Variovorax paradoxus: one gene and its partner. The protein of the gene in region 2 interacts with the protein of the main gene of each other region in a pairwise test. Links are inferred from orthologs where the notes say so. Each region holds a gene or a part of one and is shown on either strand. Other genes may lie near its edges. The genes, in order: pheT and secD.

Evidence for each region.
Region 1: the proteins of secD (region 2) and pheT interact in binary tests that used the Escherichia coli proteins (3 or more experiments, as listed by UniProt). The link is inferred for Variovorax paradoxus from one-to-one orthologs.

Annotation. Positions count from the first base shown.
Region 1 is NZ_LR743507.1:4,188,182-4,196,724, forward strand. The notes cover bases 5,487-8,543. They hold pheT (phenylalanine--tRNA ligase subunit beta), read right to left. Parts: upstream 8,208-8,543; coding sequence 5,766-8,207; downstream 5,487-5,765. Other genes in these bases: AACL56_RS19485 (integration host factor subunit alpha), read right to left, coding at 5,487-5,760; pheS (phenylalanine--tRNA ligase subunit alpha), read right to left, coding at 8,255-8,543. Also shown: AACL56_RS19450 (aldolase), read left to right, coding at 1-33; AACL56_RS19455 (MFS transporter), read left to right, coding at 52-1,395; AACL56_RS19460 (2-hydroxychromene-2-carboxylate isomerase), read left to right, coding at 1,392-2,015; AACL56_RS19465 (HD domain-containing phosphohydrolase), read right to left, coding at 2,040-3,485; AACL56_RS19470 (alpha/beta fold hydrolase), read right to left, coding at 3,549-4,337; AACL56_RS19480 (MerR family transcriptional regulator), read right to left, coding at 4,848-5,324; more of AACL56_RS19485, read right to left, coding at 5,389-5,486.
Region 2 is NZ_LR743507.1:302,639-310,992, forward strand. What follows is about bases 2,053-4,920. They hold secD (protein translocase subunit SecD), read right to left. Parts: upstream 4,493-4,920; coding sequence 2,612-4,492; downstream 2,053-2,611. Other genes in these bases: secF (protein translocase subunit SecF), read right to left, coding at 2,053-2,593; yajC (preprotein translocase subunit YajC), read right to left, coding at 4,583-4,915. Outside these bases: AACL56_RS01490 (DUF1631 family protein), read right to left, coding at 1-1,470; more of secF, read right to left, coding at 1,634-2,052; AACL56_RS01510 (indolepyruvate ferredoxin oxidoreductase family protein), read right to left, coding at 5,201-8,354. UniProt on the Escherichia coli protein: Part of the Sec protein translocase complex. Interacts with the SecYEG preprotein conducting channel. SecDF uses the proton motive force (PMF) to complete protein translocation after the ATP-dependent function of SecA.

The DNA of each region.
Region 1 (8,543 bases), 3.9 Mb from region 2 along the record:
CAGACGAAGGCCATGCCTTCCGCGGTGCGCTGAACGCGGCACGAGGTACAGATGATGAACGCACAGGAACTCCCCACGGGCGACGAGACAAGGGCGGCGCGGAAAGGCTACGTGACGGCCGGCCTTGCCAGCATGATGGGCACCACCATCGAGTGGTACGACTTCTTCCTCTACGGCACGGCGGCGGCGCTGATCTTCAACAAGATCTTCTTTCCCTCGTTCGATCCGATCACCGGCACCATGGCCGCGTTCGCCACCTACTCGGTCGGCTTCTTCGCGCGGCCGCTGGGCGGCATCGTGTTCGGGCACTTCGGCGACAAGGTGGGACGCAAGTCGATGCTGCTCATCACGCTGCTGATGATGGGCGTACCGACCATCCTGATCGGGCTGATCCCGTCGTACGAGAAGATCGGCTACTGGGCGGCCGTGCTGCTGGTGCTGATGCGCTTCCTGCAGGGCATTGCGGTCGGCGGCGAATGGGGCGGCGCGGTGCTGATGGCGGTGGAGCATGCGCCGGCGGGCAAGAAGGGCTTCTTCGGCAGCCTGCCGCAGGCAGGCGTGGCGCCGGGGCTGATCCTGTCGTCGCTGGCCATGGGCGCCGTGGCGAAGCTGCCCGAGGCCGACATGCTGTCGTGGGGCTGGCGCATTCCGTTCGTGGCCAGCGTGATCCTGCTGCTGGTGGGCTGGTTCATCCGCGTGAAGGTGGCCGAATCGCCGGACTTCGAGCGCATGGAGACCCGCGGCAGGAAGGTTGCGCTGCCGGTGATGGAAGTGCTGCGCAAGTACCCGCGCGAAACGCTGGTCGTGGTGGGTGCGCGGCTGGCGGAGGTGACGTGGTTCTACACCACGGTGACCTTCGCGCTGGCCTATGCCACCGGCACGCTCGGCATCGCGCGCACCGTGATGCTGGACGCCACCATCTGGGGCGCGGTGGCGGCGCTGGTGATGATGCCGCTGTGCGGCATCCTGGGCGACCGCATCGGCCACAAGTGGGTGTTCATGCTGGGAACGGTCGGCATCGTGGCATGCGCTCCGCTCTTCTTCGACTTCCTGCACTCCCGCGAGGTGTTCTGGATCAACGTGGCGGCGGTGATGGCCATCGGCGTCGTGTATGCCTGCCTGTACGGTCCCGAAGGCAGCCTGTTTGCCAGCCAGTTCCCGCCCGAGGTGCGCTACACGGGCATCTCGCTGGCGGTGCAGGTCTCGGGCGCCATCGGCGGCGGGCTCGCGCCGATCATGGCGACCTGGCTGCTGGCCCGGGGCGATGGCAATCCAGCCTACGTGGCCTGGTACCTCGGCGCGCTGGGCGTGGTGGCGTGCATCAGCGCCTTCAAGATGCACGGCAGCGAGCGCTTCGCACCGATTCCGAAGCCGCTGGCCAAGGCTGCGCCATGACTCAGGAGGCTGGCGCGATGGCGAAGTCGATCGACTGCTACCTGTGGATGAACTCCGACTGGGCCTACCTGGGCGCCGACCGCCTCGATGCGCTGGCGCGGCGGCATGGCGTCACGGTGCGCTACATGCCGGTGGACCTGCCCGCCGTGTATGCGCGCACCGGTGGCATCCTGCTGCCGTTGCGCGCACCCGAGCGGCAGCAATACCGCGTGGCCGAGTTGCGGCGCTGGTGCAAGCGGCTGGGCATCCACGTCAACCCGAGCCCGAAGTTCATGTGTCCCGATGCGACGCTGGCCTCGCACATCGTCATCGCTGCCACCGACCGCGGGCATGACGTGGTGCCGCTCTGCAAGGCGATCCTCCGCGCGCAGTGGTGCGAGGAGAAGGACATCTCGGATGCAGACACGCTCGCAGGCATCGTGACGGACTGCGGTTTCGACGCGCCCGCGCTGATGCGCGATGCGCCCACCGGCGAAGTCGCACGGACCTATGCCGCGTTCACCGATCGCGCGGTGGCGGCGGGCGTCTTCGGTTCGCCGTCGTACGTGTACCGCGGTGAACTCTTCTGGGGACAGGACCGGCTCGACTTCCTCGAAGAGGCGGTGGCGGCGGCTCAATGATGCGGCACGGCCGCGCACCGGGCGTCAGAGCAACCCGAGCGTCATCGCCTTCAGCGTGGCGGCGGCGCGCGTGGTGCAGCCGAGCTTGCGGAAGATGTTCTCGAGATGGGCGCGCACGGTGCTCGGGCTGATGCCGAGCGACCTTGCCGCTTCCTTGTTGCTTTCGCCGAGGCTGATGCGGCCGAGCACCTCGACTTCGCGGCCCGACAGCAGCGCAGCTGCATCGGCGGACGACGCCTCGGCGGCAGGTTGCGGATGGCCGGTGAGCAAGGCGACGGCTTGCGCGTCGAGCCGGCCGCCATCGCTTTCCGCGCGCAACGCCGCGATCGACTCGACCTCCGTCAGCGCAGGCTTGCCGGGCCGCGCGGTGCGCAGCGCCACCCAGTGCGCGGCAGCGGCCAGCACGCGGCCTTCGGTGTCGATGGCCGCGCCCTTTACGCCGCGGAAGAAGCCCGAGCCGTCGAGCCGCTCGTCGACGAAGGATGCGATGCCAGCCTCGTCGCGAAGCGTGTCGATGCGTCGCGCCGCACGCTCGGTCCAATAGGGCACGAGGCGCAGGCGCTCGGCATCGGCCTCGCTGCGTACGCCGGGCGAATCCCAGACCGCATTGGGCACCGACGCGCGGCCGATGCCGTGGATGAGCCCCGCGCGGTAGATGCGCTGCTGCTGCGCCGCATCGAGCCCCAGCCCTGCCGCACAGCGTTGCGCAGCTTCGGCCACGCGGCGCGAGTAACCCGTCATCCATGGCAGCTTGAGATCGATCACATCGGCGATGAGTTCGAGCGGCGCGGTGATGTCGCGCAGCGCGACGGGCGTGGGCATCGGTTCGGTGGACGCACCCTGCTCCAGCATGTGCAGCCAGTCGACCGCGTGGCGCTGCGCAGCGTCGACGAGGAACGCCGGATAACGCGCGTCGGCGCGCTCCGCGATGTAGCGCAACGCATTGTTCAGCCCGTGCACGCGCGAGAAGATCTCGAGGTCGCCCGCCACGGTGACGATGAACACCTCGGCGGGAATGCGCGCGGCCTCGAGGCCCAGCGGCTTGCCCTGCCCGTCGAAGGTTTCGAACATGTGGCGCAGCGGCAGTTCCACGGCCGCGGGCATGCCCAACGTGCGCGCGATGTCGCCGGACACTTCGCAGTGGATCTCGGCCAGCGGGCTGATCGAGCCCGCGAAGTCTGCTGCCGCGCGCGCGGATGCGGTCGCGAGCATGGCGCGCCGGCCGCCCACGTCGTCGCCCAGCAGATCGGAGAATTCGGGCGCGTTCGCGGTGCAGCCCGACCAACGCAGGAGCGACGCGCATGCCGCGTGCCCCTGCACCGCCTCGTCGCCACCGGTCGCTGCCGCTAGGCGCGACGCGAGCCACGCGGTGCGCACCGACTGGTCGATCGGCTGTCCCATGCTGAGATCGCCGACGAATGCAAGCGCGCGGATGGCGTCGAAGACCTGGATCGGAGAAGGAGGCTGCACGGGAAACGACGGCGAAGTGAAGAGCGTGCCGCGACGGAGCGCCCGCCGCCGGCACGTGGGACCTTACTTGGATTGACGCACAGCGTCCAGGATCACCTCGGCCACCTTGGCCGGCTGCGACTGCTGCGGCACGTGGCTGCTGTTCACGCGTGTGAGATGCGCGCCGATCTTCTTCGCCATCTCGATCTGCAGCGCCGGCTGGATCATGTGGTCGGACGTGGCGGCCAGATACCACGAAGGCTTGGTCTTCCAGGCCGCGATGGGCAGCTTCTGCTCGAAGGACTTGCCCAGGATCGGGCCTTGCGTGGCCGTCATCACCGCCGTGGCCGAGGCCGGCAGGTCCTGCGCAAAATGCCGGCTCATGCCTTCCTTCGTGAGCGACAGGAAGCCGGAAGCGTCGGCCACGATGTGCGCCGAGCCTGGCGCGGGCGGATAGTCCTTACCGAGTTCCGCGGAGGTCTGGCCCGCATCGGGCGCGAAGGCGGCCACATAGACCAGCGAGGCGACCTTGTCGTTCGCACCCGCCTCCGTGATGACCGAGCCGCCCCAGGAATGGCCGACCAGCACGACCTCGCCCGGCTGCGCATCGATCGCGCGTTTGGCCGCGGCCACGTCGTCCTCGAGCGAGGTCAGCGGGTTCTGCACCGCCACCACGTGCACACCCTTGGCCTGTAGCAGTGGAATCACCTTGGCCCAGTCGGAACCGTCGGCGAAGGCGCCGTGGACGATCACGACGCTGGGCCTGGAGGTGTCGGGCGCGACGGGTGTTGCAGCCGTTGCGGCAACGGCGGAGAACGACAGGCCGATGACGGCGGCAGCGGCGGCGAGCTTGAAGCGCTGGATGGTTTTCATGAGGGCTTTCTTGCGGAAGTGACGGGAGGAATGGGAGAACCCGTACTGTCCGCTTCGAGGGCCCGACGCGCCATTGGACGAATGTCCGATCAGACGTGCTGTGCCACGAGCACGACCGCGCCGGCAACGGAAATCGCACCGCCGATGATTTGCCTGAGTACCTTCATGAATGTTCTCCTTGGAATGCGTCGAGGAGTTCATGGTGCCGCGAATCGCTTCGGGTGGGGGGTTGGCAATCTTCATTCGGAAGATAGGCAGGATGAAAGACGGCACACGCGGATGTTGCACACCGAAAGCTCGGCGTCGCGGTCGCTTGGGCACGACCGAAGAAGGCCTGCCAACCACCCGCACAAAGAAAAACGGCTTAGGTCTTGTGGACCTAAGCCGTTGATTTCATTTCTTGTTTTTGGTCGGTGTGAAAGGATTCGAACCTTCGACCCCTTGCACCCCATGCAAGTGCGCTACCAGGCTGCGCCACACACCGAAGCTCTCGATTATAGCCGTTGAAATTCAGCGTCCGACAGTCAACAGCTCACGAATTTCAAAGAGTTCGCGGCGCAAGTGCAACAACTGGGACAGGTCAGGTTCCCGGACGGCCTTTTCCGTGCTCACGTGGACCGGTTCGGGCGAGTCCTGCACGATGGCCGCGTCGAATTCTTCCTGGTCGATCTCGATGGCTTCCATTCCTTCGAGCGGCACCTCGCCAGCCTTGCGGCGATCGCGATCGCCTTGCACCAATTCCTGCAGCTTGTTGCGCGCGCCGCTGATGGTGAAGCCCTGGTCGTAGAGCAGATCGCGGATGCGACGGATCATCAGCACCTCGTGATGCTGGTAATAGCGGCGGTTGCCGCGCCGCTTCATGGGGCGCAGCTGCGTGAACTCCTGCTCCCAATAGCGAAGCACGTGGGGCTTGACGCCACAGAGTTCGCCGACCTCACCAATGGTGAAGTAGCGTTTGACAGGAATCGGCGGGAGCGTTTTCTCCATTGAAATCAAGACCGTGCGCGGGAAACCTTAGAGATTACTCCACGCAGGCGCACAGCACCAAGCACTATTCGGCGCCCAGGCTCCACTCGACTTCCGGCGCGGCGCCCTGCTCGGCGCTTCCCTGGATCTGTTCCTTCAGCTTGGCGCTCGCGTGGAAAGTGGCCACGCGGCGCTCGCCGATCGGAATGGCCTCGCCGGTGCGCGGATTGCGCCCCGGCCGCGGTGCCTTGACGCGAATCTGGAAGTTGCCGAAGCCGGAAATCTTCACGTCGGTGCCTTCGATGAGGCTGTTTGCCACGAGCTCGAAGAACGCTTCGACCATGTCCTTGGACTCACGCTTGTTCAAGCCGATCTGCTCGAACAGCAGGTCGGCCAGATGCGCCTTGGTGAGCGCAGGCGTCTCGAGAGCCTCGAGCGTGAATTCGGCAGCGTTCATTCTCATCACCCCCTCAAGCGGCCGCCGACCTGGGCGCCCAGTTGTTCGACGATCGCACGCACAGCGGGTTCGACCTGCTCGTCCGTCAACGTGCCGCTGTCGCTCTGGAAGCTCAGGCGCACCGCCATGCTCTTCTCGCCTTGCGCCAGTGCACCGGGCGCGGCCACGGCGCCGTCGCGCAATGGCTGCGGACGATAGATGTCGAACAGCGTCGCGTCGCGCAGCAGACCCGTGGCAGCAGTCGCACCGCGAATGGCGTGCATGAGTGCGTCGTGCGTCACGGCCTCGGCCACGACGACGGCAATGTCCCGCTCCACGGCCTGGTGTTTGGGCACCGGCTTTGCCACAGGCACGGGACGCGCGATGACGGCATCGAGGTCTAGTTCGAACAGCACCGGCGGTTGCGCGAAGTCCCACTTCTGGCGCCACCGCGGATGCAGCTCGCCGACGAAGCCGATGGCCTTTCCGTCGACCAGCACACGCGCAGAACGCCCGGGATGCAGCGCGGGATGCTCGGCCGCCTCGAAGGTCGGCACAAGCGGTGACAGCAACGCCTCGACATCGCCCTTGACGTCGTAGAAGTCGATGCGCTGCGACTTGCCGTCCCAGCGCGCCTCATCGGCATCGCCCCAGGCGAGCCCGGCCACGCGCATCGGCTGGTCGATGCCGCGCACGGTGCTGTCGGTGGTCGCAACGCTGTCGTCGCGCATGAACACCCGGCCCAGCTCGAACACGCGCACGCGTGGCGCCTTGCGGTCGAGGTTGAACTTGAGCACCTGCAGCAGAGAGCCGAGAAGCGACGAGCGCATGACGCTCATCTGGCTTGCGATGGGATTCAGCAGCTTGACGGGGTCAGTGTTGCCCGCCAGGTCCTGCTCCCAATGCGCTTCCACGAAGCTGAAGTTGATCGTTTCCTGGTAGCCCAGCGCGGCGATGCTGCGACGCACAGCGAACCGGCTGCGCTGCGCCTCGGGCCGCACGCGGGCGGTGATGGGCGCGAGCGGTGCAACGGTCGGCAGGTTGTTGAAGCCGATCAGGCGCGCAACCTCCTCGATCAGGTCTTCTTCGATCAACAGGTCGAAGCGGTGCGGCGGCGGTGCGACGGTCAGCGTGCCTTCGCCTTCGGTGATCGAGAAACCGAGGCGGCCGAGCGCATCCGCGCACTGCGCCTGCGTCAGCGGCATGCCGATCACGCGCGAAGCACGCGCCACGCGAAGCGTGACGGGCGAGGCTTCGGGCACATGCAGTTTCTGGTCGTCGATCGTGCCGGCCTGGCCGCCGCAGACCTCGACGATGAGTTGCGTGATGCGCTCGATGATCTGCACCGTGCGGCTCGGATCGACGCCGCGCTCGAAGCGATGGCCCGCATCGGTGGAGAAGTTGAAGCGGCGCGAACGACCTTGCACGGCTTCGGGCCACCAGAAGGCGGCCTCGACGTAGATGTTGCGCGTGTCGTCGGACACGGAGGTTGCATCGCCACCCATGATGCCCGCGAGCGATTCGACTTCGCGGTCGTCCGCGATCACGCCGACCTTGTCGTCGACGGTGATGGTGGTGCCGTTGAGCAGCTTGAGCTGTTCGCCCGCCTTGCCCCAACGCACGGTGAGGCCGCCGTGGATCTTGTCGAGGTCGAAGATGTGGCTGGGCTGACCGTACTCGAACATCACGTAGTTCGAGATGTCGACCAGCGGGGTGACGCTGCGCTGGCCGCAGCGCGCGAGGCGCTCGACCATCCAGCCCGGCGTGGCAACCTTGGTGTCCACGCCGCGCACGATGCGGCCTGAGAAACGGCCGCAGAGTTCGGGGGCTTCGACCTTGACAGGCAGCACATCGGAGAACGACGTTGCCACCGGTGCGATGGCCGGCGTCTTGAGCGGTGCGCCGGTGAGCGCCGACAGTTCGCGCGCCACACCGTACACGCTGAGTCCATGCGCCAGGTTGGGCGTGAGCTTGAGCGTGAGCAGCGAGTCATCGAGCTTGAGCACCTCGCGCACATCGGCGCCGATCGGCGCATCGGATGCGAGCTCGAGCAGCCCGCCATGATCTTCGCTCAGGTGCAGCTCTCGCGCCGAGCACAGCATGCCCTGGCTTTCGACGCCGCGCAGCTTGCCGAGTTTGATGAGGAAGGGCTTGCCGTCTTCGCCCGGCGGCAGTTCCGCGCCGACGAGCGCGCACGGCACCTTGATGCCGACGCGCGCATTGGGCGCACCGCACACGATGTTCAGCAGAGCACCCTGCCCCGCGTCGACCTGGCAGACGCGCAGGCGATCTGCGTTCGGGTGCTGCACGGCTTCCTTGATTTCGCCGACCACGATGCGCGTGAAAGGCGGCGCCACCGGACGGCGCTCTTCGACCTCGAAACCACCCATCGTGAGGGTTTCGGCCAATGCGGCGCTGTCGAGCGGCGGGTTGCAGAACTCGCGCAGCCAGGATTCCGGGAATTGCATCTCTTCGATCTCGATCTGTTTTTTATCTATGGATGGGTGCCTGCGGCTTACTGGAACTGCGAAAGAAAACGCAGGTCGCCGTCGAAGAAGAGGCGAAGGTCGTTCACGCCATAGCGCAGCATCGTGAGACGGTCGGGGCCCATGCCAAAGGCAAAGCCGATGTAGCGCTCCGGGTCGAGACCCATGTTGCGGACGACGTTCGGATGCACCTGGCCGGAACCCGACACCTCGAGCCAGCGGCCGGCCAGGGGTCCGGTCTGGAATTGGATGTCGATCTCGGCGCTGGGTTCGGTGAACGGGAAGAAGCTCGGCCGGAAGCGCAGCACGAGGTCGTCG
Region 2 (8,354 bases):
CACGCGCTGGCCCGTTTCCGGGTACTGCTCGATCACCTGCACCACGCGCTTGATCTCGTTTTCGAGGGCACTGCCCGAGATGGCCGCGGCATCGAAGCCCATGACGCACGATCCCATGCGGTCGATCAGCATGCGCGCAGGGTGCTGCAGGGTGCCGAAGAACTCCGGCTCGGCGATGGCCACGCGCAGCACGGGCATCTGCAGGCGCGCGAACCAGACGCGGGCGGAGAACGGAATGCGCTCCTCGGCCAGGATCGCCTGGAACATCAGCGCGACGATCTCGACCGTCGCCTTGTCGGCGGTGGTGGGTGCGCGCTTCTTGAGTTCGGCGGTGCGCCTGCGCAGGTCGACCGCGGTCTGCTGGATCAGCGTGGCCTGCTCGCCGTTGCCGTCCATGTACTGCGTGGCGGCCATGCGGTAAGCGACCTCGGCATCCGCAATGGCACCAGCGAAGGTGCGCGAGAAGACACGCGGCGCCGCACTGCCCGGACCCTGGCTGGCCGTACCACCCGCACCGGTGCCGCCTCCCGTGGCACGGCCGTCGGCGGCCATGGGCACGGACGGGCCGCCGGCATCGCCGCCGATGCGCGCGGTGACGAAGCGCTTGAGATTCATCAGCGCGTTCTGCGCGCGCTGCCGCGCGACCATGAGCGGCGATCCACCGGTGGTGGTCGCGCTGGACGCCCCACCCGGCATCGACGCGGCTTGGTGCCCATCGAAGCCGAAGCCGGCGCGCTGCGCGCTGTGCGGGCCGGCAGACATGCCGCTGTCCATCGGCACGCTGGCGGACGCTGCCGAGCCCGTGGACGCGCCGCTGGCATTGCCGGTGCGGCGCACGAAGCTCTTGAGATCGATTTCCTCCATCACGCCGTTGGCGATCAGGAAGGCATTGGCGCTCTGGTAGGCCTTGACCACTACCTCTACCAACCCCTGCTGCACGGTGTCCTGCACGCGAGTCCAGAGCCCGCGGCTCAAACCGGCCGCCAGCCACTGCTCGACCAGCAGCTTGGCGAGCGTCTCAGGCTTGAGCACGTCCTTGGCATCGAGCTCGGTCGTGCCTTCGAGGTGCTGGATGCGCAGGCGCAGGTCGCTGAGCTCGAAGCTGGCCTTGTCGTGGATCATCTGCGCCAGGCGAGACGAAAGAATGTTGCTCTCGACCACCTCGTCGCCGATCAGCTCGAGGCGCAACGCCGAAGACGTGCCCGAAGCACCGACGGCCGCGGTTCCCAGCGCCTTTCGCCAGCCGTTCTGCGCGAGGGTTACCCACTGGGTGGCTTGGCCGTGGAAGGCGACGAAGTCGTCGCGATGTTCCTGCATGGCGCGGGCATTGCCCGCCTCGGAGGACAGGGCCGTCAGGCGGTCCCGGATCAAACGGGCCAGTGGCGCGATCGCGCCTTCCGTGGCCGATACGAAACGCTCACGCGTCTCGCGTGCGAGCTGCAAGGAAGAGGCGGACCGCGCAATGCTCATTGAAAAGTCGGGAAGACCTGGATATTCGATTCGTCAGCAACAACCGAGAGCTTGCATCGGGATGCCCAACCGCACAAGTGTGGAGAGTGCCCGGCGTTGCATGCGAACCGCGGCGCGGCATGGCCGCCACCGCTCTGTTTAAACCTGAAGTATCCAGTATTCCTCAGACCACGGCGCCGGCGTTGGGATCGTCCTCGGATTCGCCGTCGCGCTTGGTCGGGCCGCCCTTGACGAGGTCTTCGCGCTTGATGCCCAGCCACATGGCGATGGCTGCGGCCACGAAGCACGAGGAGTAGATGCCGAAGCAGATGCCGATGGTCAGCGCCAGTGCGAAGTAGTGCAGCGTCGGCCCGCCGAAGAAGAACATCGAGAGCACCACCAGCTGGGTGGAACCGTGGGTGATGATGGTCCGGCTGATGGTCGAGGTGATCGCGTTGTCGATGATCTCGGTGGTCGTCATCTTCCGGTAGCGGCGGAAGTTCTCGCGGATCCGGTCGAAGATCACGACCGACTCGTTCACCGAGTAGCCCAGCACCGCCAGCACCGCCGCCAGCACCGCCAGCGAAAACTCCCACTGGAAGAAGGCGAAGAAGCCCAGGATGATCACCACGTCGTGCAGGTTGGCCAGCACGGTCGCCAGCGCGAACTTCCACTCGAAGCGGAACGCCAGGTAGATCATGATGCCGACCACCACCATGCCCAGCGCCTTCAGGCCGTTGGTGGTGAGCTCTTCGCCGACCTGCGGGCCGACGACCTCGATGCCGCGCTGCGTGGCCGACTCGTCGACCGACTTCAGCGCCTGCATGACCTGCGCGCTCTGCTGGTCGGAGCTCATGCCCTTCTGGGCCGGCAGGCGGATCTGGATGTTCTCGGAGGAGCCGTAGCTCTGCACCTGGACGTCCGGGTAGCCGAGCTTGCCGATGGCGTCGCGCACCTTGCCGATGTCGGCCGACTGCTTGTACGCGACCTCCATCACGGTGCCGCCGGTGAACTCGACCGACAGGTGCAGGCCGCGATGGAACAGGAAGAACACCGCCAGCGCGAAGGTGGCGAAGGAGACGATGTTCAGCACCAGCGCGTGGCGCATGAACGGGATGGTCTTGTGGATGCGGAAGAATTCCATGACGCTTGTCCTCGACCTTTATTTGGTGACCGCGGTCGAGCCGTCGGCCGTCGGCCGCCAGACCGTGCCGATCGACACCGTCTTGAGCTTCTTCTTCTGGCCGTACCAGAAGTTCACGAGGCCACGCGAGAAGAACACGGCCGAGAACATCGAGGTGACGATGCCGATGCAATGCACCACGGCGAAGCCGCGCACCGGACCCGAGCCGAAGGCCAGCAAGGCGATGCCGGCGATGAGCGTGGTCACGTTGGAGTCCAGGATGGTGCCCCAGGCGCGTTCGTAGCCGGCGTGGATGGCCGCCTGCGGCGACGCACCGTTGCGCAGTTCCTCGCGCACGCGCTCGTTGATCAGCACGTTGGAGTCGATCGCCACGCCGATGGCGAGCGCCATGGCGGCGATGCCGGGGAGCGTGAGGGTGGCTTGCAGCATCGAGAGGATCGACACCAGCAGCATCAGGTTCACGGCCAGCGCGATCGACGAGAACAGGCCGAACAGCGCGTAGTAGATGCACATGAAGACCATGATGGCCAGGAAGCCGTACATCACGCTCTTGAAGCCCTTCTCGATGTTGTCGGCACCCAGGCTCGGACCGATGGTGCGTTCCTGGATGATCTCCATCGGCGCGGCGAGCGAGCCGGCGCGCAGCAGCAGCGCGAGGTCGTTGGCCTCGACCACGGTCATCGAGCCCGACACCTGGAAGCGGTTGCCCAGTTCGCCGTTGATCGAGGGAGCCGTGAGCACTTCGCCCTTGCCCTTCTCGAAGATCAGCATGGCCATGCGCTTCTTGTAGTTCTCGCGGCTGACGTCGCGCATGATGCGGCCGCCCTTGGCGTCCATGGTCAGGTCGACCTTGGGCTGGTTGCTCTGCTGGTCGAAGCCGGGCTGCGCGTCGGTGAGGTTCTCGCCGGTCACGAGCACCTGCTTCTTCACGATCACCGGGCGGCCCTGGCGGTCGAGGAATTTCTCGGAGCCGAAGGGCACGGGTCCGCCGCTGAGTTCGGCCGAGCGGCCTTCGGCGCTCTCGTCGACCAGGCGCATTTCGAGCGTGGCGGTGCGGCCCAGGATTTCCTTGGCCTTGGCCGTGTCCTGCACGCCGGGCAACTGCACGACGATGCGGTCCAGGCCCTGCTGCTGGATCACCGGCTCGGCCACTCCGAGTTCGTTGATGCGGTTGTGCAGCGTGGTGATGTTCTGCTTGAGCGCGGCGTCCTGCAGGCGGCGCGCGGCTTCGGGCTTGATGCTGGCCACCAGGCGCCAGGTGCTTCCGTCCTGGCTGTCGGTGGTGCTCAGGTCGGTGAACTGGTCCTGGATGAGACGCTTGGCCGCCTCGAGGGCGGCGGCGTCGCGGAAGCTCACCTCGACGGTCTGGCCGTTGCGGTTCACCTGCGTGCCGCGGATGCCCTTGTCGCGGAAGGTGGTGCGCAGGTCGCTCGCGAAGGACTCGGCCTTCTTGTCGATCGCGCCCTTCATGTCCACCTGCAGCAGGAAGTCGACGCCGCCGCGCAGGTCGAGGCCCAGGTACATGGGGAAGGCATGCAGCGCGGTCAGCCACTTGGGCGAGCGCGACAGCAGGTTCAGTGCCACCGTGTACGACGGGTCGTTGCTGTCGGGCACCAGCGCACGCTGGATCACATCGCGGCCCGCGAGCTGGTCCTGCGAGTTGACGAAGCGCGCGCGCAGCGAGCCGCCGTCGAGCGTGATCAGGTCGGGCGTCAGGTTGGCGGCCTTGAGCGCCTCCTCGACCCGGGTCTGGGTGGCGGCGTCGACCTTGGCGGTCGTCTTGGCCGCCGACACCTGCACCGCAGGCGCCTCACCGAAGAAATTGGGCAGGGCGTAGATGAGCCCCACGAGCAACACGATCACGATGATCGTGTACTTCCAGACCGGGTAACGGTTCATGAGCGGGCGCTTTTTCTCAAACTTTTCAGAGATGGAACACCGCGTGAATTGGGGCCCTGCGCCGCAAAGCGCAAGGTTCAGCTCACGCTTTTACTTGACGGCGCCCTTGGGCAGGACCTGGACGACGGCGCTGCGCTGGATCTTGATCTCGACGCCGTTGGCGATCTCGAGGCCGAGGTACTGGTCGCTCAGCGAGGTGATCTTGCCGAGCACGCCGCCAGCGGTGGCGACTTCGTCGCCCTTGGCCAGCGCCTCGATCATGGCGCGGGCTTCCTTCTGGCGCTTCATCTGGGGCCGGATCATGACGAAATACAGCACCACGAACATCAGCACGAGGGGCAGCATGCTGCCGAGCGAGGACATCATGTCGCCGCCGCCGGCTGCAGCAGGCGCGGTCTGGGCGAAAGCAGAGGAAATGAACAAGAGAGTCTCCAGCAATGGGAAGAGAAAACGATGGGAGCGCGGACGGCGTCCGCGGTTCCTTGGGGCTAGCGACCGCGTGGGATGCGGACTGCGAGTCAAAGCGCGGCGGGGCCTGGCCGCGCACAGCACCGGGCATTGTATTCGTCGCGGATGACCGCTCCACGCGCTTATCCGGCGCAGCGGGGAGGGCTTTCCGGGTTTTCGTCCGGCCGGAACTTTGCTACGTTTTAAATAGCAACGGGCGTCCGATGGACGCCCGTTGTGCCTGCAGATGCCTTGAAAAGATCAGGCTGCCGCGCGCTGCGCCTGCGGGTTGCGCCACTTGGTCATGAGCTCGCTCCAGCGGGTGCGCGCCGCGGCCAGGTTGCGTTCCTTCACGTGGCCGTAGCCGCGGATCTGCTCGGGCAGCGCCGCGATCTCCAGCGCCAGCGCGTGGTTGTCGGCACGCAGCGCGCCGATCACTTCCTCGATGCTGGCGCGGTATTCGCCGATCAGCGCACGCTCGGTCCTGCGCTCCTCGGTGCGGCCGAACACGTCGAGCGCCGTGCCGCGCAGGCCCTTCAGCTTGGCCAGGAAGCTGAAGCCCGTGAGCATCCAGGGGCCGAACTTCTGCTTCTGCAGCTGGCCCTTGGCGTTCTTCTTCGCCAGGAGGGGCGGCGCCAGGTGGTAGTTGAGCTTGTAGTCACCCTCGAACATGCCCTCGACGCGGTCGAGGAAAGTGCGGTCGGTGTGCAGCCGCGCGACTTCGTACTCGTCCTTGTACGCCATCAGCTTGAACAGGTAGCGGGCCACGGCCTCGGTCAGCGCGGTGCTCTTGCCGGTGGCTGCCTCGGCCTGACGCACCTTGCCGACGAACTGCCTGTATTCCTCGGCGTAGGCGGCATTCTGGTAGCCGGTGAGGAACTCGGCGCGGCGCGCCACGAGGCTGTCGACCGTCTCGCGCTTCTTGAACTCCACGACCTGGCCCGGACGCACGCGCTTCTGCAGCTCGTCCGGCCGCACCGCCGCCTGGCGGCCCCACTCGAAGGCGGTCTTGTTGTTCTCGACGGCCACAGCGTTCAGCTCGATGGCGCGCATCAGCGACTCGTGTGCCAGCGGGATCCAGCCCTTCTGCCAGGCGTAGCCCAGGATCATCGGGTTCACGTAGATGGTGTCGCCCATCAGCGTGGTGGCGGCGGCATCGGCGTCGAAGGTGCCCAGTCCGTCAACGCCCACGGCGCGCGCGATCTCGGCGGCACAGGCGTCTTCGGGGTTCTGCCAGTTGGCGTTGCGCACGAAGGCGGCGGTCGGCGAGCTGTGGCTGTTCAACGCGACGTGGGTGCGGCCTTCGCGCATGCGCGCCATGGTCTCGGCGTTCACCGTGACCAGCGGGTCGCAGGCCAGGATCAGGTCGGCCGCCGCCGTGCCCACGCGGGTGGTGCGGATGTCGTCCTGCGTGTCGCCGATGAGCACGTGGCTCCAGGTGGCGCCGCCCTTCTGCGCCAGGCCGGCCGCGTCCTGCGTGACGATGCCCTTGGCCTCGATGTGCGCGGCCATGCCCAGCAGCTGGCCGATGGTGATGACGCCGGTACCGCCGACGCCCGCCACCACCACGCCCCAGACCTTGCCGCCCGCCAGCGACGGAATCGCGGGGTCGGCGAGCAGACCGAACTCGGCCGGCGTCGCGCCCTTGCTCTTGCTCTTCTTCTTGAGCTGGCCGCCTTCCACCGAGACGAAGCTCGGGCAGAAGCCCTTCAGGCAGCTCATGTCCTTGTTGCAGCTGCTCTGGTTGATGGTGCGCTTGCGGCCGAATTCGGTCTCCAGCGGCTCGACGCTCAGGCAGTTGCTCTGCACGCTGCAGTCGCCGCAGCCTTCGCACACCAGCTCGTTGATGACCACGCGCTTGGCCGGATCGACGGCGGTGCCGCGCTTGCGGCGGCGGCGCTTCTCGGTGGCGCAGGTCTGGTCGTAGATGATGGCCGTCGTGCCCGGGATGGCGCGGAACTCGCGCTGGATCTCGTCGAGCAGGTCGCGATGCTTCACCTGCACATGGTCGCCAGGGATGTTCACGCCCTCGTACTTCTCGGGCTCGTCCGTGACGATCACGACCTTCTTCGCGCCCTCGGCATGCAGGCTCTCTGCAATCTGCAGCACCGAGTGGCCCTCGGGGCGCTCGCCCACGGTCTGCCCGCCGGTCATGGCGACCGCGTCGTTGTAGAGGATCTTGTAGGTGATGTTCACGCCCGCCGCGATGCTCTGGCGGATGGCGAGCAGGCCGCTGTGGAAGTAGGTGCCGTCGCCCAGGTTCGCGAAGATGTGCTGGTCGGTGGTGAAGGGCTGCTGGCCGACCCACGGCACGCCCTCGCCGCCCATCTGCGTGAAGCCGATGGTGGAGCGGTCCATCCAGGTCGCCATGAAGTGGCAGCCGATGCCGCCCATCGCGCGCGAGCCCTCGGGCACCACGGTGCTGGTGTTGTGCGGGCAGCCCGAGCAGAACCAGGGCTGGCGCGTGGCGTCCACCACGCTGGTGGAGGCCTGCTGCACCACCATCGAGCGTTCCTTGGCTTCGAGGATGGCGAGCTGCGCGTCGATGCGCGCGGCCATGTCGGCGCCCGCCGCGGCCAGCAGGCCGGTCTTCCTGAGGCGCGCGGCGATGGCCTTGGCGATCAGCGCGGGGTTCAGGTCTGCATTGGCGCGCAGCAGCGTGTGCGAGGTCGGGTTGGGCATCGACCATTCGCCGCCCGAATAGCCGTCGGCATCGGAGCTGGCGCCCTCGTCGAACTTGCCGACCACGTTGGGCCGCACGTCCGAGCGCCAGTTGTAGAGCTCTTCCTTCAGCTGGTACTCGATGACCTGGCGCTTCTCCTCGACCACCAGGATCTCCTGCAGGCCGGTGGCGAAGTCGCGCGTGAGCTGCGCCTCGAGCGGCCACACCACGCCCACCTTGTGCAGGCGGATGCCCAGCTGCCGGCAGGCCGCGTCGTCCAGGCCCAGGTCGATCAGCGCCTGGCGCGTGTCGTTGAAGGCCTTGCCGCTGGCCATGATGCCGAAGCGGTCGTTCGGCCCCTGGATGACGTTGTGGTTGAGCTTGTTGGCGCGGATGTATGCCAGCGCGGCATACCACTTGTAGTGCATGAGCCGGGCTTCCTGCTCCAGCGCATGGTCGGGCCAGCGGATGTGCAGGCCCCCGGGCGGCATCTCGAAATCGGTGGGAATGACGATCTCGACGCGCTCGGGGTCGATCATGGCCGTGGCACTCGACTCGACGATTTCCTGGATCGTCTTCATGCCCGACCACACGCCCGAGAAGCGGCTCATGGCGAAGGCGTGGATGCCCAGGTCGAGGATTTCCTGCACGTTGGCCGGGAAGAACACCGGCGTGCCGCAGGCCTTGAAGATGTGGTCGCTCTGGTGCGCGGCGGTGGAGCTCTTGGAGATGTGGTCGTCGCCAGCCACCGCG